One region of the Nonomuraea sp. NPDC049758 genome, then DNA from elsewhere that is predicted to be linked to it. Evidence: riboswitches for the same ligand, from Rfam matches in the RefSeq annotation. Region 1 holds a riboswitch; the other holds the start of a gene.
The links. Region 1 has a riboswitch for glycine ahead of gcvT (glycine cleavage system aminomethyltransferase GcvT). Riboswitches for the same ligand answer to the same signal wherever they lie in the genome.
Positions count from the first base shown of each region.

Region 1 (10,742 bases):
CGCTTCAGAGCAGATCGGAGCGACCTAGGGTGAGCGAACCAGCGGGCAACGGATTCCTGTCCGTCGAGGAACTGCGGGGCGAGGTCGCCTCCGGCCGGATCGACACGGTGCTGCTCGCCGTCGCCGACATGCAGGGCAGGTTGCAGGGCAAACGGCTCTCCGCCCGCTACTTCCTGGACGAGGTGCTGCACCACGGCTCCGAGGGCTGCAACTACCTGCTCGCGGTCGACGTGGACATGAACACCGTCGCCGGCTACGACATGTCCTCCTGGGACCGGGGCTACGGCGACTTCGCGATGAAGCCTGACCTGTCCACCCTGCGCCGGATCCCCTGGCAGGACGGCACCGCCCTGGTCATGGCCGACCTGGCCTGGGAGGAGGGCGGCGAGGTCACCGCCTCGCCGCGGCAGATCCTGCGCCGCCAGCTCGCCCGCCTGGCCGAGCGGGGCCTGGCCGCGTACGTGGGCACCGAGCTGGAGTTCGTCGTCTACGACGACAGCTACGAGGACGCCTGGCGGCGCGCCTACCGCGACCTGACCCCCGCCAACCTCTACAACGTCGACTACTCCCTCCTCGGCACCGCCCGCGTCGAGCCGCTGCTCCGGCGCATCAGGCGCGACATGGAGGGCGCCGGCATGTACGTCGAGTCGGCCAAGGGCGAGTGCAACCTCGGCCAGCACGAGATCGCCTTCCGCTACGACGAGGCCCTGCGCACCTGCGACAACCACTCGATCTACAAGAACGGCGCCAAGGAGATCGCCGCCCAGGAGGGCCGCTCGATCACCTTCATGGCCAAGCCGAACCAGCGCGAGGGCAACTCCTGCCACATCCACATCTCGCTGCGCGGCCTCGACGGCGGCCTGGTGATGGCGGGCGAGGGGCCGTACGGGCTCTCGCCGCTCGGCGCGCGGTTCATCGCCGGGCAGCTCGCCCGCATGCGCGAGCTCACGTTGCTGTACGCGCCCAACGTCAACTCCTACAAACGTTACGTGCCCGGCAGTTTCGCGCCCACCGCCGTCAAGTGGGGTGTCGACAACCGCACCTGCTCCCTGCGGCTGGTGGGCCACGGGCCGTCGCTGCGGGTGGAGAACCGGGTGCCGGGCGGGGACGTCAACCCCTACCTGGCGGTGTCGGCGCTGATCGCGGCCGGGCTGGACGGCATCGACCGGGAGCTGCCGCTGGAGGACGCCTTCGGCGGCAACGCCTACGACTCCGGCGCCGAGACCGTGCCCCACACCCTGCGGGACGCGCTCGCCCTGTTCGAGGGGTCGAAGCTGGCCAGGGAGGCGTTCGGCGACGACGTGGTCGAGCACTACGCGAACAACGCGCGCGTGGAGCTGGCCGCCTTCGACGCGGCGGTGACGGACTGGGAGCTGTTCCGTGGTTTCGAGCGAATGTGACGGTAGGCATGAGGATCGTTAATCCGGCGACGGAAGAGGTCGTCGCCGAGGTCGAGCTGGCCGACGCGGCCGAGGTCGACCGGGCGGTGGAGCGGGCCGCGAAGGCGTACCAGAGCTGGCGGGAGGTGGCGCCGGGCGACCGGGCGCGGCTGCTGCGCCGCTTCGCCGACCTGGTGGACGCCCACGGCGAGGAGCTGGCCCGGCTGGAGCTGGACAACGCCGGGCACCCGATCGGCAACGCGCGCTGGGCGGCCGGGGCCGTCCGCGACGTGCTGCACTTCTACGCCGCCGCCCCCGAGCGCAACCACGGCAAGCAGATCCCGGTGCCCGGCGGCGTGGACATCACGTTCCAGGAGCCGCTGGGCGTGGTGGGCGTCATCGTGCCGTGGAACTTCCCGATGCTGATCATGTCGTGGGGCGTCGCGCCGGCGCTGGCGGCGGGCAACACGGTGATCGTCAAGCCGGCGGAATGGACTCCGCTCACGGCGCTGCGGCTGGCCGAGCTGGCCCTGTCGGCGGGCCTCCCCGAGGGGGTGCTCCAGGTGCTGCCCGGGGCAGGGGAGGTCGCGGGGGCCCGGCTGGTCGAGCATCCCGGCGTGGCCAAGATCGTGTTCACCGGTTCGACCGAGGTGGGCAAGGAGATCGCCGCGAAGGCGGCGGCGCAGGTCAAGCGGGTGACGCTGGAGCTGGGCGGCAAGTCGGCGAACATCGTCTTCGCCGACTCAGATCTCGAAAAAGCGGCAAGAACCGCCCCTTATGCGGTCTTCGACAACTCCGGCCAGGACTGCTGCGCCCGCTCGCGCATCCTCGTCCAGGCCGAGGTGTACGACGAGTTCCTGGAACGCCTGTCGGCGGCGGTGCGCGGCGTCAAGGTCGGCGACCCGCTCGACGAGTCCACCGAGATGGGCCCGCTGATCAGCGCCGAGCACCTGGAGCGCGTCCGCGGCTTCGTCGAGGGCACGCCCTACCTCCAGGGCGACTGCCCCCAGGGCAGGGGCTTCTGGTTCCCGCCGACGGTGCTCACCTCCAAGGTCACCGACCGCGCCTTCACCGAGGAGATCTTCGGCCCGGTCGTGTCGGTGGTGCCGTTCGCCGACGAGGCCGAGGCCGTGCGCATCGCCAACGACACCCCGTACGGGCTGAGCGGCTCCATCTGGACGCGCGACGTCGGGCGGGCGCTGCGGGTGGCCCGCGCGGTGGAGTCGGGCGCCCTGTCGGTGAACTCGCACTCCTCGGTGCGCTACTGGACCCCGTTCGGCGGCTTCAAGCAGTCCGGCCTCGGCCGTGAGCTCGGCCCGGACGCCTTGACGGCCTTCACCGAGACCAAGAACGTCTTCATTTCCTGGGAGTGACAGTGCAGCGATTGCAGGACCGGGTGGCCGTCATCACCGGCGCGGGCAGCGGCATCGGGCTGGCCACGGCGCGCAGGTTCGCGCAGGAGGGCGCGAAGGTCGTCTGCGTCGACATCGACGAGGAGGCCGGGGCCAAGGCCGCGGGCGAGGTCGGCGGCCTCTTCGTCAAGGCCGACGTGACCAGCGAGGACGACGTCGTCCGGATGTTCGCCACGGCCCACGAGACCTACGGAAGCGTGGACGTCGCCTTCAACAACGCCGGCATCTCGCCGCCCGACGACGACTCGATCCTGGAGACCGGCCTCGACGCCTGGCGCCGCGTCCAGGAGGTGAACCTGACCAGCGTGTACCTGTGCTGCAAGCACGCCATCCCGTACATGCGGCGGCAGGGCAAGGGGTCGATCATCAACACCGCGTCGTTCGTGGCGGTCATGGGGTCGGCCACGTCGCAGATCTCGTACACGGCCTCCAAGGGCGGCGTGCTGGCGATGTCGCGCGAGCTGGGCGTGCAGTTCGCCCGCGAGGGCATCCGGGTCAACGCGCTGTGCCCCGGGCCGGTGAACACGCCGCTGCTGCAGGAGCTGTTCGCCAAGGACCCCGAGCGGGCCCAGCGGCGCCTGGTGCACATCCCGGTGGGCCGCTTCGCCGAGGCGTCGGAGATCGCCGCCGCCGTGGCGTTCCTGGCCAGCGACGACGCCTCCTTCATCACGGGGGCCGAGTTCCTGGTGGACGGCGGCATCTCCGGCGCGTACGTGACGCCGCTGTGACCCGTCCGGTCATCGGCGTCACGACGTACGTCGAGCCCGCCCGGTTCACCGTGTGGGACCTGCCCGTCGCGCTGCTGCCGTACATGTACGTCGAGAAGATCGTCCAAGCCGGCGGGCAGCCCGTGCTGCTGCCGCCGGCCGGCGATCCCGCCCAGGTCGTGGGGCGGCTCGACGGTCTCGTCCTGGCCGGTGGCGGCGACGTCGACCCGGCCAGGTACGGCCGGGCGGCGCACGAGCGCACCGGCTACGTCCGGGAGTTCCGGGACGAGGCCGAGTTCGCCCTCCTGGCGGCGGCCCTGGAGGCCGGGCTGCCGTTCCTGGGCATCTGCCGCGGCCTGCAGGTGCTCAACGTGCTGCTCGGCGGCACCCTGCACCAGCACCTGCCCGACGTGACCGGGCACACCGGCCACTCCCCCGCGCCCGGCGAGTTCGGCCACCTGCCGGTCACGCCCGTCCCCGGCAGCCGCCTGGCCAAGGTGCTCGGCACGGACCCGGTGGCGGTCCCGCACTACCACCATCAGGCCATCGACCGGCTCGGCCGGGGCCTCACGGTCACCGCCACGGCCGGCGACGGGACGATCGAGGCGGTGGAGCTCGACTCCGGCGGGTTCGCGGTGGCGGTCCAGTGGCACCCGGAGGCGGGCGAGGGACCGGCGCTCTTCGAGGCGTTCACGGCGGCCTGCTGAGACCGTTACTGGAAAGCTTCTTTACCTTTTCTGCGCCCTAAAATCCGGCGAAATCCCAGCTCAGGGGGCCATACCACCGCGTTATAGGAAACTTGTTGGGTACCGGATCGCGCCATCCCGGTGTCACCCTGTGTTCATCCCCAGCCGGCCGGGGCTCTTCCACTCCACACCCCCCTGAGGAGCCAGAGAGTGAACCCCAAACTCAGGTTGGGGGCTGCCGCAATGCTCGCGCTAGCCCTGACCACCAGCTCGCTGGTGGGCGCCACGAGCGCCACAGCCCAAGCGTCGCAGGTGGCCGATCCTCCCAGCCCCGACGAGCGCAGGAACGCGATCGCCACCGCACACAACGCGATCCTGGCCGACTCGGCGGCATTGCTGGCATCCGAGCAGGACACGTTCACGCTGACGTCGACCGTCGAAGGCGTCCGCGGCCTGCAGTACCTGACCTACGCCCGTAAGCACGCGGGCCTGCCCGTCTACGGCGGCGAAGTGGTCGTCGCCACGGACGCCTCCGGCGCGGTGGTCGACACGGTCGCCACCGGGCAGCGCACGAAGATCGGGATCGGCACGAAGGCGAAGGTCACCGCGGCCCAGGCCGCCGTGACGGCCAGGGCCAAGGTGGCCAGGGTCGAGACCGTCGCCACGCCCGTGCTGTCCGTGCACGCCACCACGACGACCCCGCGGCTGGCCTGGGAGGTCCTCGTCACCGGCGCCAACGCCGCCGGTCACGAGACCAAGCTCCACGTCTACGTGGACGCCCTGACCGGCAAGGTCATCGACGACTGGGACGAGGTGCGCGACGGCACCGGCAACAGCTACTACGTCGGCACCGTCACCATCGACACCAGCCCCTCGTACACGATGCGCGACCCCCGCAGGAGCGGCGTCGCGTGCGGCGGCCAGAACGGCTCGCCGTACACGAAGACCACCGACACCTGGGGCAACGGCTCGGGCACGAACCTGGAGACCGCCTGCGTCGACGCGCTCTACGCCGCGCAGCGGGAATGGGACATGCTGAGCGCCTGGCTCGGCCGCAACGGCATCAACGGCCAGGGCGGCGGCTACCCGGCCCGCGTCGGCCTGGCCGACGTCAACGCCTACTGGAACGGCCAGTACGGCTCCTTCGGCCACAACTCCGCCAACTCCCAGCAGCTCACGTCGATGGACGTGGTCGGCCACGAGTTCGGCCACGGCATCTTCCAGTTCACCAGCGGCGGCTCGGGCAGCGGCAACGAGACCGGCGGCATGAACGAGTCCACCGGCGACATCTTCGGCGCCCTCACCGAGGCGTACGCCAACAACCCGAACGACCCGCCGGACTACCTGGTCGGCGAGGAGGTCAACCTCTCCGGGGCCGGGCCGATCCGCAACATGTACAACCCGTCGGCCCTCAGCCACCCGAACTGCTACAGCGCCTCCATCCCGAACACCGAGGTGCACGCGGCGGCCGGCCCGCAGAACCACTGGTTCTACCTGGTGGCCGAGGGCACCAACCCCTCGGGCAAGCCCGCCAGCACCCGCTGCGACAACGGCGCCGCGATCACCGGCATCGGCATCCGCAAGGCCGGTGAGGTGTTCATGTCCGCGCTGAACATGAAGACCCAGCCGTGGACGCACGCCAAGGCCAGGGTCGCCACCCTCCAGGCCGCCAAGACGCTGTACCCGGGCAGCTGCGCCGAGTTCAACGTGGTCAAGAACGCCTGGGACGGCGTCAGCGTACGGGCCCAGTCCGGCGAGCCGACCTGCACCCAGGGCAACAACGACTTCTCGGTCAACCTGAACCCCGCCTCCGGCAGCGTGACTCCCGGCCAGAGCACCACGACCACGGTGAGCACCACCGTGACCGGCGGCTCGGCGCAGTCGATCACCCTGCGGACCGGCACCCTGCCGGCCGGCGTGACCGCCTCGTTCAGCCCGGCCACCATCACCGCGGGGCAGAGCTCGACGCTGACGATCAACACCTCGGCGAGCAGCCCGCAGGGCAGCCACTCGATCGCCATCACGGCCGACGGCGCCGACGTGGACCGCCAGGCCACCTACAACCTGCAGATCGGGCAGAGCTCGCCGAACGACTACTCCTTCGGCGTGACGCCGTCGTCGGCCTCGGTGCAGGCCGGTCAGTCGGCCACCGCCACGGTCAGCACGCAGGTCACCGCCGGTCAGGCGCAGAGCATCGCCCTGGCGGCGAGCAACGTGCCCGCGGGCGTGACGGTCAGCTTCAGCCCGTCCACGATCACCGCCGGGCAGTCGTCCACGGTGACGTTCGCGACCACGAGCGGCGTGACGCCCAGCACGTACACGATCAGCCTGAACGCCGACGGCGCGAGCGCCGACCACTCGGCCTCCTTCAGCCTGACGGTGGGCGGCGGCCAGGGCACCACGTGGCAGACGTACACGGCGTACACGGCCGGACAGACCGTCACCTACCAGGGCACCAGCTACCGCTGCCTCCAGGCGCACACCAGCCTGCCGGGCTGGGAGCCGCCCAACACCCCTGCCCTCTGGCAGCCGGTCTAAGTCGCACGACCTGGGCGGCCACGCCGGGGTGGCCGCCCAACCCCCTTGAGGAGCCACAGATCGTGAACGCCATGCTCAGGCTGGGCGCCGCGGCCACCGCCGCGTTGGCCCTGACCCTCACCACGCCGGCCGGACCGGCCGGCGCCGCCGCCGACCCCGCGCCCGACATCCCCGTCGCGAACGTGACGGCGCATCTGAGCCAGTTGCAGTCCATCGCCACGAGCAACGGCGGCAACCGCGCCTCGGGCAGGCCGGGCTTCACCGCCTCGATGAACTACATCAAGGGCAAGCTGGACGCGGCTGGCTTCACCACCCGCGTGCAGAACTTCAGCGGCGGCAGCAACCTGATCGCCGACTGGCCGGGCGGCCCGGCCAACCAGACCGTGATGCTCGGCGCCCACCTCGACAGCGTCGCGGCCGGCCCCGGGATCAACGACAACGGTTCCGGCTCGGCCGCGCTCCTGGAGAACGCCCTCACCCTGGCCGCCCGCAAGCCCACCCTCACCAAGCACGTGCGCTTCGGCTGGTGGGGCGCCGAAGAGGCGGGCATGGTCGGGTCCAGGTACTACGTGCAGAACGGCGGCGCGAGCGGCGTCGAGGTGTACCTGAACTTCGACATGATCGCCTCGACCAACGCCGGCTACTTCGTCTACGACGACGACGCGGCGATCCAGCGGACCTTCAACGACTACTTCGCCACCATCGGCCTGCAGACCGAGGGTGACAGGGAGGGCGATGGCCGCAGCGACCACGCCTCGTTCAAGAGCGCGGGCGTCCGGGTCGGCGGCCTGGCCACGGGAGCCGGGGCGGTCAAGAGCTCGGCCCAGGCCGCCAAGTGGGGCGGCTCGGCCGGGCAGGCGTTCGACCGCTGCTACCACAGCGCGTGCGACAGCTACCCGAGCGCCATCAACACCACGGCGCTCGACCGCAACTCCGACGCCATCGCGTACGCCATATGGAAGCTCGCCGTGGGCACCAGCACGCCCACGGAGAACGACTACTCGATCTCGGTGACCCCGTCGTCGGCATCGGTCCAGGCCGGTCAGTCGGCTACCGCGGCGGTCAGTACCCAGGTCACGTCCGGCCAGGCGCAGAGCGTCGCGCTCTCCGCCGGGAACGTGCCGAGCGGGGTCACCGTCTCCTTCAGCCCGTCCACGGTTCAGGCGGGCCAGTCGTCCACCGTCACGATCGCCACCACCAGCGGTGTCGCGGCGGGGACGTACACCATAGGGATCAACGGCGACGGGGCGACGGCGGACCACTCCGCGTCCTTCACCCTGACCGTCGGAGGGGACGGCCAGGGCACCACCTGGACGGCTTACAAGTCGTACACGGCCGGAGACGTCGTCACCTACCAGGGGGTCAGCTACCGCTGCCTCCAGGCGCACACCAGCCTGCCGGGCTGGGAGCCGCCGAACGTGCCCGCCCTCTGGGCGCGGGCCTGACCCTCGGGCCTGATCTCCGGGTTCGATCCCCCGCGGGCCGGTCACCGCCGGCCCGCCCCGAGCTGCCGCGTGCGAGCTGACCTGCCATGACCGGCTCGCGCGCGGCCACCAACGCGGCCGCGACCCCGCCTCTCCGGGGCCGCGGCCGCTTTTCGCTGCGTGCGGTATGTCGCGGATGCCGCGGATGACGGAGGGCGAAGCGCGACAACACCCCCATGACGGCACTAGGCTGACGGACATCACCGGCGAAACCGTGCGGGAGAGCACCCTGACAGCCGGTCAGGGTCCCTGAAGGAGCAAGCCCTCCCCGCGAACCTCTCAAGGCAAAGGACCGCGCGGCAGCCCTGTAAGGCGTTCTTACGGGGAGGTGACCTCTGGAAAGCAGGCCCTCGGGGCCTCGCCGAAGGTGAAAGTCCGGTAAAACTCGGGCGAAGCTCTCAGGCATCCATGACAGAGGGGGAGGATGCTGGCATCCAATCCTGTCCTGAGGTGCGACAAATGTCCCGACCTACGCCGCTACGAGACGTCCACGAGGCCCTAGGCGCCACGCTGACCGACTTCGCCGGCTGGCTCATGCCGCTCCGGTACGGCAGCGAGTCGGCGGAGCACAAAGCCGTCCGCGAGGCGGCCGGGCTGTTCGACCTCTCGCACATGGGCGAGATCTTCCTGACCGGTCCGCAGGCCGGAGAGGCCCTCGACTACGCGCTGGTCGGCCACCTGTCGGCGCTCGCGCCCGGCCGGGCCAGGTACACGATGATCGTGGACGAGCGCGGCGGGGTGCTCGACGACCTCATCGTCTACCGGCTGGCGGACGAGGAGTTCATGGTGGTGGCCAACGCCTCGAACTCCGACAAGGTCGCTGATGAGCTGAAAAATCGTACTAAGTCGTATGACGCGGCGGTCGATGACCGCTCCCAGCAGTACGCCCTCATCGCGATCCAGGGCCCGAAGGCCCAGGAGATCCTGGCCACGCTCACCGACGCCGACCTCGACGGTCTCAAGTACTACGCGGGCCTGCCCGGCGTGGTCGACGGCCGCCAGGCGCTCATCGCCCGTACCGGCTACACCGGCGAGGACGGCTTCGAGCTGTTCGTCGCCAACCAGGACGCCGTGCCGCTCTGGCGCGCCCTGGAGGCCGCGGGCGAGCCGCACGGGCTGCGCGCCGCCGGTCTGTCCAGCCGCGACACCCTCAGGCTGGAGGCCGGCATGCCGCTCTACGGCAACGAGCTGAGCTCCGACCTGACCCCGTTCGACGCGGGGCTGGGCAGAGTGGTGAAATTCGACAAGCCCGGTGACTTCGTCGGCAGGGCGGCACTGGAGGCGGTCAAGGACGACCAGCCCCGCCGCCGCCTCGTCGGCCTGGTCGCCCAGGGCCGCCGGGTGCCGCGTCACGGCTACCCGGTCACCCGCGACGGCGCCGTCGTCGGCGAGGTCACCAGCGGTGCGCCCTCCCAGACCCTGGGCAAGCCCATCGCGATGGCCTACGTGGACGCCGGGGCCGACACAGGTCTGGCCGTGGACATCCGGGGCAGCCATGAACCTATGGACCTGGTCGAGCTGCCCTTCTACAGGAGGAACAAGTGAGCAACATCCCTGACGACCTGAACTACACCAAGGAGCACGAGTGGGTGTCGGGCGTGGACGACGGCATCACCGTGACCGTCGGCATCACGGCCTTCGCCGCCGAGGCTCTTGGTGACGTCGTCTTCGTGCAGCTCCCCGAGGTCGGTTCGACCGTCGAGGCGGGTGACTCGGTCGGCGAGGTGGAGTCCACCAAGTCGGTGAGCGAGATCTACGCGCCCGTCGGCGGCGAGATCGTCGAGGTGAACTCGGCCGTGGCCGACGACCCGTCGCTGGCCAACAGCGACCCGTACGGCGACGGCTGGATGTTCCGCGTCCGCATGGAGGGCGACGCGGAGGACCTGCTGTCGGCCGAGGAGTACACGGCGCTCACCTCAGGCGAGTCCTGACACCAACGCCGGGGCCCGCGCTCGGGCCCCGGCACTTCCTGAACTGAAGGGCGCCATCAATGGCGATCAGCGTCTTCGACCTCTTCAAGATCGGCATCGGACCGTCCAGCTCCCACACGGGCGGCCCGATGGCCGCCGCGCACAAGTTCGCCCGCGGGCTGCACGACGACGGCCTGCTCCCCCGCGTGGCCCGCGTCGAGGTCATCCTGTACGGCTCGCTCGGCCTGACCGGCAAGGGCCACGGCAGCGACAAGGCGGTGCTGCTCGGCCTGTCCGGTGAGAAGCCGGAGCTGGTCGACGTCGACTCCGTCGACGCCCGCCTGGCCGAGATGCGCGCCGCGGGCACGGTCAAGCTCTACGGCGAGCACGAGATCCCCTTCGTCGTGGGCCAGGACCTCGTCTTCGAGCGCAAGATCTCCCTGCCCGAGCACCCCAACGGCATGCGCTTCACCGCCCGCGACGAGCAGGGCGAGACCGTGCGCGAGAAGGTCTACTTCTCCGTCGGCGGCGGCTTCGTCGTGGACGAGAAGGCCACCGGCGCCGACCGCATCAAGCCCGACGACACCGTCCTGCCCTACCCGTTCGCCTCGGGCGAGGAGCTGCTC
Region 1 covers NZ_JBFAMZ010000001.1:194,852-205,593, forward strand. Annotated here, with positions in the region: gene AB0J46_RS00865 (glutamine synthetase family protein) at 30-1,400, shown strand; gene AB0J46_RS00870 (aldehyde dehydrogenase family protein) at 1,409-2,752, shown strand; gene AB0J46_RS00875 (3-oxoacyl-ACP reductase) at 2,755-3,519, shown strand; gene AB0J46_RS00880 (gamma-glutamyl-gamma-aminobutyrate hydrolase family protein) at 3,516-4,205, shown strand; gene AB0J46_RS00885 (M4 family metallopeptidase) at 4,428-6,722, shown strand; gene AB0J46_RS00890 (M28 family peptidase) at 6,794-8,167, shown strand; glycine riboswitch at 8,414-8,511, shown strand; glycine riboswitch at 8,532-8,631, shown strand; gene gcvT (glycine cleavage system aminomethyltransferase GcvT) at 8,666-9,751, shown strand; gene gcvH (glycine cleavage system protein GcvH) at 9,748-10,137, shown strand; gene AB0J46_RS00905 (L-serine ammonia-lyase) at 10,197-10,742, shown strand, end outside.

Region 2 (10,742 bases), on a different contig from region 1:
GCTTCGCCGGGCGGACCGCCTTCGACGGCGACTGGTTCGTCACCTCCGACCTCGGCGAGCTGGACGGCGGCCGGCTGCGCGTGCTCGGCCGGGCCGACGACGTCGTCAACACCGGCGGCGAGAAGGTGGTGGCCGCCGTGGTGAGCGCGGTGCTCGGCACCCACCCCGAGGTCGCCGACGTGGCCGTGGCCGGCCTGCCCGACCCGGAGTGGGGCGAGGCGGTCACGGCGTTCGTGGTGCCCGCCGACCCGGCCGCGCCGCCCACGCTGGCCGAGCTGCGCGCCTACTGCCGCGACCGGCTGCCCGCCCACGCCGCACCGCGCGGCCTGCGTCTCCTCCCCCGCCTGCCGCTGCTGCCCAACGGCAAGACCGATCTCGTACGGCTGCGGGCAGGAACCTGACGCGGCGCGGCTGCGTCATAACGGGGAGAGAAGGAAGGGAGCCTTCATGAACCAGACCCGCAAGATGTGGGCGTCCGCGGCGGTCGTCGGCGTGATCGTCGTCGGCGGCGCGTCGGTCGCGGCGGCCGCCTCGGCGGGCAAGCTCGACGCGGTCGCCAGGGAGACCCGGGCCGTGGTCGACCAGAGGGCCGACCAGAGCGCCGAGCAGACGTCGCCGACCGGCCGTCCGGTGCCCTCGCCCGGCGACACCGAGGGCGTCGTGGTCTCCACGGAGGTCAATCCCGATCCACGCGAGGTCATCGACTACTGGACCGACAAGCGCATGGAAGAGGCCGAGCCCATGCCCATGCCCGAGGGGACCGGAAGCTTCGAGGTGGCGGAGTAGTTCCCGCCTCCCGGGGGTGGCGCGCCCTCTGGACGTTCCGCCCCTTTTTCATCCCTCCGGGAACAAATAGCGGTGGATGGCGTTATTGATACTGGTGCGCCGTGCGGAGTGACCACCGCCCCACCACAACCTGCCTGATCGCTTCGACTCCGTACGGAGGAGGTGTCCTCATGCCCAGAACCGCCGTGGCGACCCCACCCGCGACTCTCGACCAGCTCATTGAACGAGGGCGAGCCCAGGGTCACCTTTCTCTGGCGGAGCTGCGCGACGCGTTCGCCGAGGCCGGCATCAGCCCCTCTGAAGGCCGCACGATTCTGCGCGAGCTCTCGGAGGCCGGTGTGAGCCTGGCTGCCGAGAACGAGCCGTCGCTGGCCAAGACCGCCGCCAGGAAGACCACCCAGAAGACCGCGGACAAGAGCGCCCCCAAGCCGAGGAAGGCTTCTGGGGCAAAGGCTACCGGCCGCACGGCCGCCGAGGCAAAAAGCCCGGTGGACGGCAAGCCGGAGCACGAGGAGGACGTGGCCCCCGACGACCTCGAACTGACGGCCGAGGACGCCGAGGCCGAGGCCATGGACCTGGACGACAACCAGTCCGTGATGGGCGACTCGGTGCACACGTACCTGAAGTCGATCGGCCGCCGTACCCTGCTCACCGCCGCCCAGGAGGTCGAGCTGGCCCGCCGGATCGAGGCCGGCCTGTACGCCGAGTACAAGCTGGAGACCCACCCCGACGTGCCGCCGTCCGTGCGCGACGACCTGCACCTGGTCATCGAGGACGGCCGGCAGGCCAAGGACCACATGCTGGAGGCCAACCTGCGCCTGGTGGTCTCGGTGGCCAAGAAGTACACCGACCGCGGCATGTCCCTGCTGGACGTCGTCCAGGAGGGCAACCTGGGGCTGATCAGGGCCGTGGAGAAGTTCGACTACACCAAGGGCTTCAAGTTCTCCACCTACGCCATGTGGTGGATCCGGCAGGCCATCCAGCGCGGCTTCGCCGACTCCGCCCGGACGATCCGGCTGCCCGTGCACGTGCTGGAGATGCTCTCCAAGCTGTCGCGGGTCGAGCGGGACATGCACCAGAGGCTGGGCCGCGAGCCCACGCCCGAGGAACTGGCCGTCGAGCTCGACAAGACGCCGGACCAGATCGAGGAGCTGCTGCGCACCAGCCGCCAGCCGATCTCGCTCAACGCGACCATCGGCGAGGACGGCGAGACCACGATCGGCGACCTCATCGAGGACGTCGACTCGCCGGAGGCGTCGGAGATCGTCGACCGCCAGCTGCTGGGCGACCAGCTGCGCGGCGTGCTCGACAACCTCTCGCCGCGCGAGGCGAAGATCATGGCCCTGCGGTTCGGCCTGGTGGACGGCAAGCCGCACACCCTGGACGAGATCGGCAAGCACCTCGGCCTGACCCGCGAGCGCATCCGCCAGCTGGAGAAGGAGTCGCTGTCGAAGCTGCGCCACCCGAGCAACACCCGCCCGCTGCTCGACTGGGCCAGCTGACCCGCACCACCCCGGCCGTCGCCGTCAGCCCCTGACGGCGACGGCCCAGGAACGCGAGCCCCGGCCGTCAGGACCTGACGGTGACGGGCCCGGAACGCACGAAGAGCCCCGGCGCGCACGGCGCCGGGGCTTTCATGTGCCTTCGGTCAGACGGTGGCGGGCACCGGCCGGGGCACGCGCGGGATGCCCCACATGCGGTTCTCCTCGCGCAACGTGCGCAGCCGGTCGACCTCGGCCGTCCACATGGCCCCGCGGGGGGTGGCCTTGGCCTTGCGGCGCGCGATGCGGTCGTCGTACGAGCGCACGCCGAACGTGGCCCGCTGCCCGGCCTCGGCGGCCCGCAGCGCCTCGGTCAGCGCGACGTCGAACGCCCGGCCCGCCGCCAGCAGCTCGATCTCGTCGGCCGCGGCCGCACGCAGGTCGCGCACGATCTGCTCGGCCTGCCTGGCCTTGTCAAGCAGCTGCGGGAAGCCCTTGGAGATCTCCTGGTCCGCGTGGTAGCGAACCTCGGCCTCCCGGCTCACCCGCGGACGGAAAAACGCCATCGACCCTGCCCTTCACGCAGTCTTTGCTGTTCAACCCACAAGGGTACGCCGTCCGACACCGCCCCCGAACACCGGGCGACGGACGGGGCCGCCCAGTAAGATGATCACCATGCCCGCAAAGAGACCTCCCGTCCCACTCTCCCGCGAGCGCATCATCGAGGCCGCACTCCACATCGCCGACAGCCAGGGGCTGCGCCGGCTCACCATGCGCCGGCTGGGCGACGCCCTGGAGGTGGAGGCCATGGCCATCTACCACCACCTGCCCCGCGGCAAGGAGGCGCTGATGGACGCGCTGGCCGAGCACGTCACGTCCGTGCACGTGGAGCAGGCGGCCACCTGGCAGGAGACGGCCAGGGCGTGGTGCCGGGCGGGCCGGGAGCTGCTGCGCGAGCATCCGGGCGTGCTGGCGCTGGCCCTGACCAAGCCGCCCAAGGGCGCCACCGCCGTCGCCATCAGGGAGCAGACCGAGCAGCTCGCCGACGGCGGCCTGAACGACGCCCCCGAGGCCGTGCGCGCGCTGCGGGCGTTCGTGTTCGGCAGCGTCGCGGTCGAAGTCCAGCAATCCGGATGGGCTGACCCGGAAGTCGATGAATGGGTCAGGCGGGACGAAAGGGCGGATGTGGACTTCGAAAGAGGGCTCGACGCTTTGCTCAAGGGGTTGCAAACGTAGTGCGCGTGTCGCGCTTGGCCCGTTATCCTGCATAAGGCACGCTGTGTCGAAGGTCACACGACCGGGGGATCCTCCTGTAACAGTCCGAACGGGCTATGTCGGACCGTGTGACACACGTCGCACACTTGCCAGAACAACAAACCCGAGCCGCTCCCGTCCCTCTCCCGGGAGCACCCACGAGATATCGGAGGCACGCCGATGTGCCCGCACGACCCGGCCTGTCCGTCTGCCGAGGCGCCGGACCGCGAGGCAGCACGCACCCTCGCATGCCACCCCGAGCAGGGGTGGAGCCTTCTCTGCAACGGCGTCGTCCTGTTCGAGGACACCGGGGAGCTGCTGCCCAGCGGCACCGTCATCGCGCCGCACCGGCCCGACCCCCTGGTGGGCGCCGCCTGACGGCGGCGTAATCACCGATCCACCGGGCCACGACCTCGCCCACCTGGGCGGGGTCCCGCTTCAGGTCGTGGCCCTCGCCCGGCAGCACCACCAGCCGGGCGCAGTCCGCGGGATCCGGCACTCCGAACGGATCCCGGTCCCCGTTGACCACCAGCACGTCGACCCCGGCCCCGCGCAGCTCCTCGGCCCTGGAACGCTCCGGCCTGCCGGGCGGGTGCAGCGGGAAGGCCAGCGCCACCACCGCCGCCGCGCCCACCGCCGAGGCCGTACGGCAGGCCACCCGGGCGCCGTTGCTCCGGCCGCCCTGCACCAGCGGCAACCCCGGCCACCCGCCGCGCAGCTCGCCCAGCACCACCTCCCAGGCCTCGTCCTGCCGGGCGGCCGAGCCCGGCGCCCGCGCCCCCGCGACCCGGAACGCCTGCGACACCCTGGCCACGGTCGCCCCCACCCCCAGCGCGGCATCACGGACGGCCAGCAGGTCGGGCGCGTCCACTCCCCCGGCCGAGCCGTGGGTCAGCACCAGCAGCAGCCGGGGCTCGGCCGCCTCGTCGACCTGCACCAGCGCCGGCCCCCGCGGAGTCATGATCTCCATGGCAGCACCGTACCTGGGGAGGATCCGCCGTTGGCTCCCAGGTCTGATGACGGCGCGCCGGACAACCGGGATGATGGCTTGCATGCCAGAGATGCGCCCCATCCGGGATGACCTGCAGGCCACCCTCGACGCCCGCCGCGACCTCGGCCCCGACTACGAGGCCGCGCTCGTCGAGTCCTTCGTCGAACGGCTCGACGCCACCATCGCCGCCCGCGTCCAGGCCGAGCTGAGCGGCCACGGCCTTCCTCCGGCCAAGCCGAAGCAGCGGCAGAACAACGGCGCGGCGATGATCCCCGTCGCGCTGGGCTCGATGGGTCTCGGCATCCCGCTGACCGCCATCGCGTCCGGCAACTCGGGGCTGGTCGGCCTGACGATCACGTGGCTGGCGATCGTCGCCATCAACGTGGCCGCCGCCGTGGCCATCATGCGCCGCGGCTGAGCCCCCTCACGGCACTCAGGTGTCGCGGTGGAAACGCAGCCGGACCTCGGCGGCCATGGTCTGGTCCTCGTGTTCGAGGCCGTAGGTCCACACCTGGCCGGCGTCCTCGGTGCGGCCGCGCAGCGGCAGCGTGCGCGCCAGCAGCTCGATGGCCAGCGCGCCCGTCTGGGGGTCGGCCCCGCTCTCGACGGCCTCGGCGAACTCGGCGCAGGCCAGTTCCAGGTGCGCGATGCCGAGCAGCACCCGCAGCCCCGGCAGCTCCCGCGCCGGGGCGAACTCCAGCGCGTCCAGCAGCAGCCCGGCGGCCTCCCCCGGGTCGCCGTACTCCAGCAGCGTCTCGGCGAGCTGGCGGGCCGCGTGCGCGGCGGCCTCGGCGTCGCCTGAGTCAAGGCTCGCGTCGAGGGCGGAGCGCAGCTCCTTGCCGGCCTCCTGCGGGCTGCCGGCCAGCCGGGCCAGCGCGAGGTGCGCCAGCGGGACGTAGGCCGGCGTGCCGACGCCGAGCACCGCCTGCCAGGCGGCCCTGGCCTGGTCGTCGCGGCCCTCGCGCTCGAAACCCTGGGCCAGGTGGCAGGCGGCCTGGGCGGCGTACTCGGGATGGCCGGTGGCCAGCGCGGTGCGGGCCGCGGCGCGGGCGGCCTCGGTGTCGCCGCGCTCGTCGAGCACCACGGCCAGCCCCACGGCCGCCTGGGCCCGGTCGGGGCTGTCGGGGTCGGCGACCAGCTCGGTCAGGATCGCCGCCGCACCCTCCAGGTCGCCGCCCTCGGCCAGGCGGCGGGCGGTGTCGAGAGGCGGGGTCTCCAGCTCTGAGAACGTCAAGAGAGCTCCTTCAGGCGACGGATCGCACCGAGCCTAACGGCTCGTCGCGATCATGTCTGCTCACTTGACGGTGCAGGACTGGGCCAGATCCGGCGCGGGCCCCCGGGCGGGGACCCGCGCGGGCGGATCAGTCCTCGTACGCCTCCAGCGGCGGGCAGGAGCACACCAGGTTGCGGTCGCCGTACGCCTGGTCGATGCGGCGCACCGGCACCCAGTACTTGCCCTCGCGCAGCGAGGCCACCGGGTAGGCCGCCTCGGTCCGCGAGTACGGGTGGGCCCACTCGTCGGCGGTGACCGACTCGGCCGTGTGCGGCGCGTTGCGCAGCGGGTTGTCGGTCTTGTCGTAGTCGCCGGAGGCCACCTTGGCGATCTCGCCGCGGATGGCGATCATGGCGTCCACGAACCGGTCGAGCTCGTCCAGGTCCTCGCTCTCGGTCGGCTCGATCATCAGCGTCCCGGCCACCGGGAACGACATGGTCGGCGCGTGGAAGCCGTAGTCGATCAGGCGCTTGGCCACGTCGTCGACGGTGACGCCGGTCTCCTTGGTGATCTGGCGCAGGTCCACGATGCACTCGTGGGCCACCAGGCCGCCGCGGCCGGTGTAGAGCACCGGGTAGTGCGGGGCCAGCCGCCGAGCCAGGTAGTTGGCCGACAGGATGGCCTGCTCGGTGGCCGCCGTGAGGCCCTCGGAGCCCATCATCCGCACGTACGCCCACGAGATCGGCAGGATGCCCGCCGAGCCGTACGGGGCGGCCGATACCGGGCCGACCGGGCCGCCGTCGCGCAGCGGGTGGCCGGGCAGGTAGGCCGCCAGGTGGCCGCGGACCGCGACCGGGCCGACGCCGGGGCCGCCGCCGCCGTGCGGGATGCAGAACGTCTTGTGCAGGTTGAGGTGGGACACGTCGGCGCCGAACTCGCCCGGCTTGGCCAGGCCCACCAGGGCGTTGAGGTTGGCGCCGTCGACGTAGACCTGGCCGCCGGCCTCGTGCACCTTGGCGCAGACCTCGGTGATCGACTCCTCGTACACGCCGTGCGTGGACGGGTACGTCACCATGATCGCGGCGAGCCTGTCGCGGTGCTTGGCGATCTTGGCGTCGAGGTCGGCCAGGTCGATGTTCCCGTCGCTGTCGCAGGCCACGACGACGACCCGCATGCCCGCCATGACGGCGCTGGCCGCGTTCGTGCCGTGGGCCGAGGACGGGATCAGGCACACGTCCCGCTCGGTGTCGCCGTTGGCCTGGTGGTAGGCGCGGATGGCCAGCAGGCCGGCGAACTCGCCCTGGGAGCCGGCGTTCGGCTGGATGGAGACCGCGTCGTAGCCGGTCACCTCGGCCAGCCAGCCCTCCAGGGTGCCGATGAGCTCCCGGTAGCCCTCGGTCTGGGCCTCCGGCGCGTACGGGTGCACGCCGGCGAACTCCGGCCAGGTGATCGGCTCCATCTCGGTGGTCGCGTTCAGCTTCATCGTGCACGAGCCGAGCGGGATCATCGAACGGTCGAGCGCGATGTCCTTGTCCTGCAGCCTGCGCAGGTAGCGCAGCATCGCGGTCTCGGAGCGGTGGCTGTGGAAGACCGGGTGGGTCAGGTAGTCCGACTCGCGCAGCAGCTCGGCCGGCAGCGCGTCGGCCTCCAGCGCCACCTCCTCGCGCTCGACGCCGAAGGCGGCCCAGACCTTGACCAGCTCGGCAGCGCCGGTCTTCTCGTCGCAGGCGATCGAGACGTGGTCCTCGCCGGCCTGCCACAGGTTGACGCCGCGCTCGGCGGCGGCGGCCACCACCTCGGCGGCCCTGCCGGGCACGCGGACGAGCACGGTGTCGAAGAACTCGCCGTGCACGACCTCCAGGCCGGCCTCGCGCAGCCCGCCGGCCAGCGCGACGGCGTGCCGGTGCACGCGGTGCGCGATCCGGCGCAGGCCCTCGGGGCCGTGGTAGACGGCGTACATGCCGGCGATCACGGCCAGCAGGACCTGGGCGGTGCAGATGTTGCTGGTGGCCTTCTCGCGGCGGATGTGCTGCTCGCGGGTCTGCAGGGCCAGCCGGTAGGCGGGGTCGCCGTCGACGTCGACCGACACGCCGACCAGGCGGCCGGGCATCTGCCGCTGCAGGCCCTCGCGTACGGACATGTAGGCCGCGTGCGGCCCGCCGAACCCGAAGGAGACGCCGAAGCGCTGGGAGGAGCCGACGGCGATGTCGGCGCCCAGCTCGCCGGGGGCGGCCACCAGCGTGAGGGCCAGCAGGTCGGCGGCGGCCACGACGAGCGCGCCCGCCTCGTGCGCCCTGGCGGCCACGTCGCGGAAGTCGCGCAGGCGGCCCGAGGCGCCCGGGTACTGGACGAGCACGCCGAAGCACTCGGGCAGCTCGCCGTCGAGGTCGTGCTCGACCAGCGTGATGCCGAGCGGCTCGGCGCGGGTGGCCAGCACGGCCTTGGTCTGGGGCAGCGTGTCGGCGTCGACCACGAACACGTCGCTCTTGGACTTGCCGGCCCGGCGGGCCAGCGTCATGGCCTCGGCCGCGGCGGTGGCCTCGTCCAGCAGGGAGGCGCCGGCGACGTCGAGGCCGGTCAGGTCGGAGACGACCGTCTGGAAGTTCAGCAGCGCCTCCAGGCGGCCCTGCGAGATCTCCGGCTGGTACGGCGTGTAGGCGGTGTACCAGCCCGGGTTCTCCAGCAGGTTGCGCCGGATGACGGCGGGCGTGACGGTGTCGTAGTAGCCCAGGCCGATCATGGAGGTCAGCACCCGGTTGCGGGAGGCCAGCTCGCGCAGCTCGGCGATGGCCTCGGTCTCGCTCGCGGCGGCCGGCAGCTTGAGCCGGTCCTTGACCCTGATGGCCTCGGGCACGGCCACGGCCACCAGATCGCCGACGGACTCGAAGCCCACGGCCTCGAGCATGCGCTGCTGCTCGGACTCGGATGGGCCGATGTGCCTGGACGAGAACGGCGGAGCGGACAGGTCGGTCATGGAGGTTGCCTCCCGAGGCTTGGAGACCGGCGCCAGGGCGCGGGCGAGTGCCGGATCTCCCCCTCTGTCATCGCGACGTCATCGCGACCTGAGAGCTTCACCCCACCGTGGGGCTTGCACCGTCGGTGAGGTGCGCCTGGCGGGCGCACCTGCTTTCCAGAGTTGCCTCACCCGAGCGGTACGGGATGCCTGAGAGATTCCGGGGAGGGTTGCTCCTTCGGCGCCCCAGGACCGAAGCCCAGGGACTCTCCCGCACGGGGTCGTCAGCCTTACTCTGTCCTAGATTACTACGGTGTGTTCAGCGGTTCAGCTCACCCCGTGCGGCGTGCGCGACGCCGCTTGGCGAGCTCGTCAGCGGGATGGTCGGCCGGGACGGTGTCCTCGACCGCCGCCCGTTCCCCCGGCAGCTCCGCGAGGGAGCCCTCGACCTCTCGCCAGACCCGGCCGAGCGCGATGCCGAACACGCCCTGGCCGCCCTGGAGGAGATCGATCACCTCGTCGGCCGAGGTGCACTCGTAGACGCTGACACCGTCGCTCATGAGCGTGATCTGCGCGAGGTCGGCGACCCCGCGGTCACGCAGATGCTGCACCGCGGTGCGGATCTGCTGCAACGACACCCCGGTGTCGAGCAGCCGCTTGACGACCTTGAGCACCAGGATGTCGCGGAAGCTGTAGAGCCGCTGCGAGCCCGAGCCGTGCGCGGCTCTTATCGTGGGCTCGACCAGGCCCGTGCGTGCCCAGTAGTCGAGCTGCCTGTAGGTGATGCCGGCCGCCGAGCAGGCTGTGGGCCCGCGGTATCCGATGTCGTCGGGCACCGTCGCGGGCTGCTCGTCGAAGAGCAGTCCCTGCTCTCCGGCACGCTGCCGCGCGCTCTCGCGCCGCACCGGATCTTCCTGGCCGGCCGTCTTTCCCTCGCCGCTGCTGACCGCCACGCGGACCTCCGGCTTTCTCTCATCCCATGGCCTGATCTGGGGGTTCGTAAAGGGCGACCACGGGTTTCACTTGCACCGTAGGACCGTGACCATGCTCAGTCAACGATCCGGCTCGGCGCGTCGTGAAGCGTAAATGCACTGAAATACCTACCCCGCCCTGCCGAAGTCCTCGGGAGTGATCGTGTCAAGGAACTCCCTGAACTTCTCCACCTCGTCCTCCTGGTCGTCAGGGATGATCACACCGGCCTCCTGGACCACCTCTTCGCTGGCGAAGATGCGCGCGCCGGTGCGCAACGCCAGGGCGATCGAGTCGGAGGGGCGGGCGCTGACCTCCACGCCGTTGGAGAACACCAGGTCGGCGAAGAAGATGCCGTCACGCAGGGCCACGATGTTGACCGCGCGCAGCCCGACGCCGAGCGCGCTCAGCACGTCCCTGAACAGGTCGTGGGTGAGCGGCCGGGGCGGCGGCTCCTCGGCCTGCGCCAGGGCGATCGCGGTCGCCTCGGTCATGCCGATCCAGATCGGAAGGAACCGTTCCCCGTGTGCCTCCTTGAGCAAGACGATCGGCTGATTTGTGGGCATCTCAACTCGAACGCCCACGACCTCCATCTGCAACACGGGCTGCTCCGTATTCGGCCGGCCGGTCGCCCGGCACAGCTGTTGACTGGGTCGTTTCTGCTACACGCTTGTGCATTTCAACGTAACACCCGGCAGGCCTGGAATGTGCCCCGGCCTTCCAGCTCTGTGCCCTCAGCGGCCCAGGACAGACCTGACGCCGAGGCGCACCAGAGAGGCGTGCAGATCGAGCAGGAGCGTGGACAACTCCCTGGCGGCCTCGTCGGCCTCGCCGATGGCGCCGGGCGCGCGCCGCTTGAGTATGGGCGCGACGGTCTGCTCGACCAGCCCGCACTCCCGCTCGGCGGCGGCCTTGACCGCGCGCAGGTGGCGGGCGTGCAGGCCGAAGCGGGCCAGGGCGCCGACGCTGCGCGCGATCTTCAGCGCCTCCTCGTCGTAGCGCCTGGCCACGGGGGCCAGCAGGCCGTAGTCCTCCAGCTCGGCGAGGGTCTCCTCGTCGATGCCGGCCGCCTCCAGCAGCTGGGCCCGGTCGTAG
Region 2 covers NZ_JBFAMZ010000012.1:51,482-62,223, forward strand. Annotated here, with positions in the region: gene AB0J46_RS29110 (AMP-binding protein) at 1-401, shown strand, start outside; gene AB0J46_RS29115 (hypothetical protein) at 448-786, shown strand; gene AB0J46_RS29120 (RNA polymerase sigma factor) at 957-2,288, shown strand; gene AB0J46_RS29125 (hypothetical protein) at 2,435-2,833, opposite strand; gene AB0J46_RS29130 (TetR/AcrR family transcriptional regulator C-terminal domain-containing protein) at 2,943-3,503, shown strand; gene AB0J46_RS29135 (DUF5999 family protein) at 3,702-3,899, shown strand; gene AB0J46_RS29140 (alpha/beta family hydrolase) at 3,856-4,491, opposite strand; gene AB0J46_RS29145 (hypothetical protein) at 4,574-4,930, shown strand; gene AB0J46_RS29150 (hypothetical protein) at 4,946-5,746, opposite strand; gene gcvP (aminomethyl-transferring glycine dehydrogenase) at 5,874-8,699, opposite strand; glycine riboswitch at 8,866-8,962, opposite strand; gene AB0J46_RS29160 (MerR family transcriptional regulator) at 9,011-9,631, opposite strand; gene AB0J46_RS29165 (bifunctional nuclease family protein) at 9,779-10,249, opposite strand; gene AB0J46_RS29170 (MerR family transcriptional regulator) at 10,382-10,742, opposite strand, start outside.
Region 2: it holds a riboswitch for glycine, as region 1 does, so the genes downstream of both, gcvP (aminomethyl-transferring glycine dehydrogenase) here and gcvT (glycine cleavage system aminomethyltransferase GcvT) in region 1, are expected to answer to the same signal.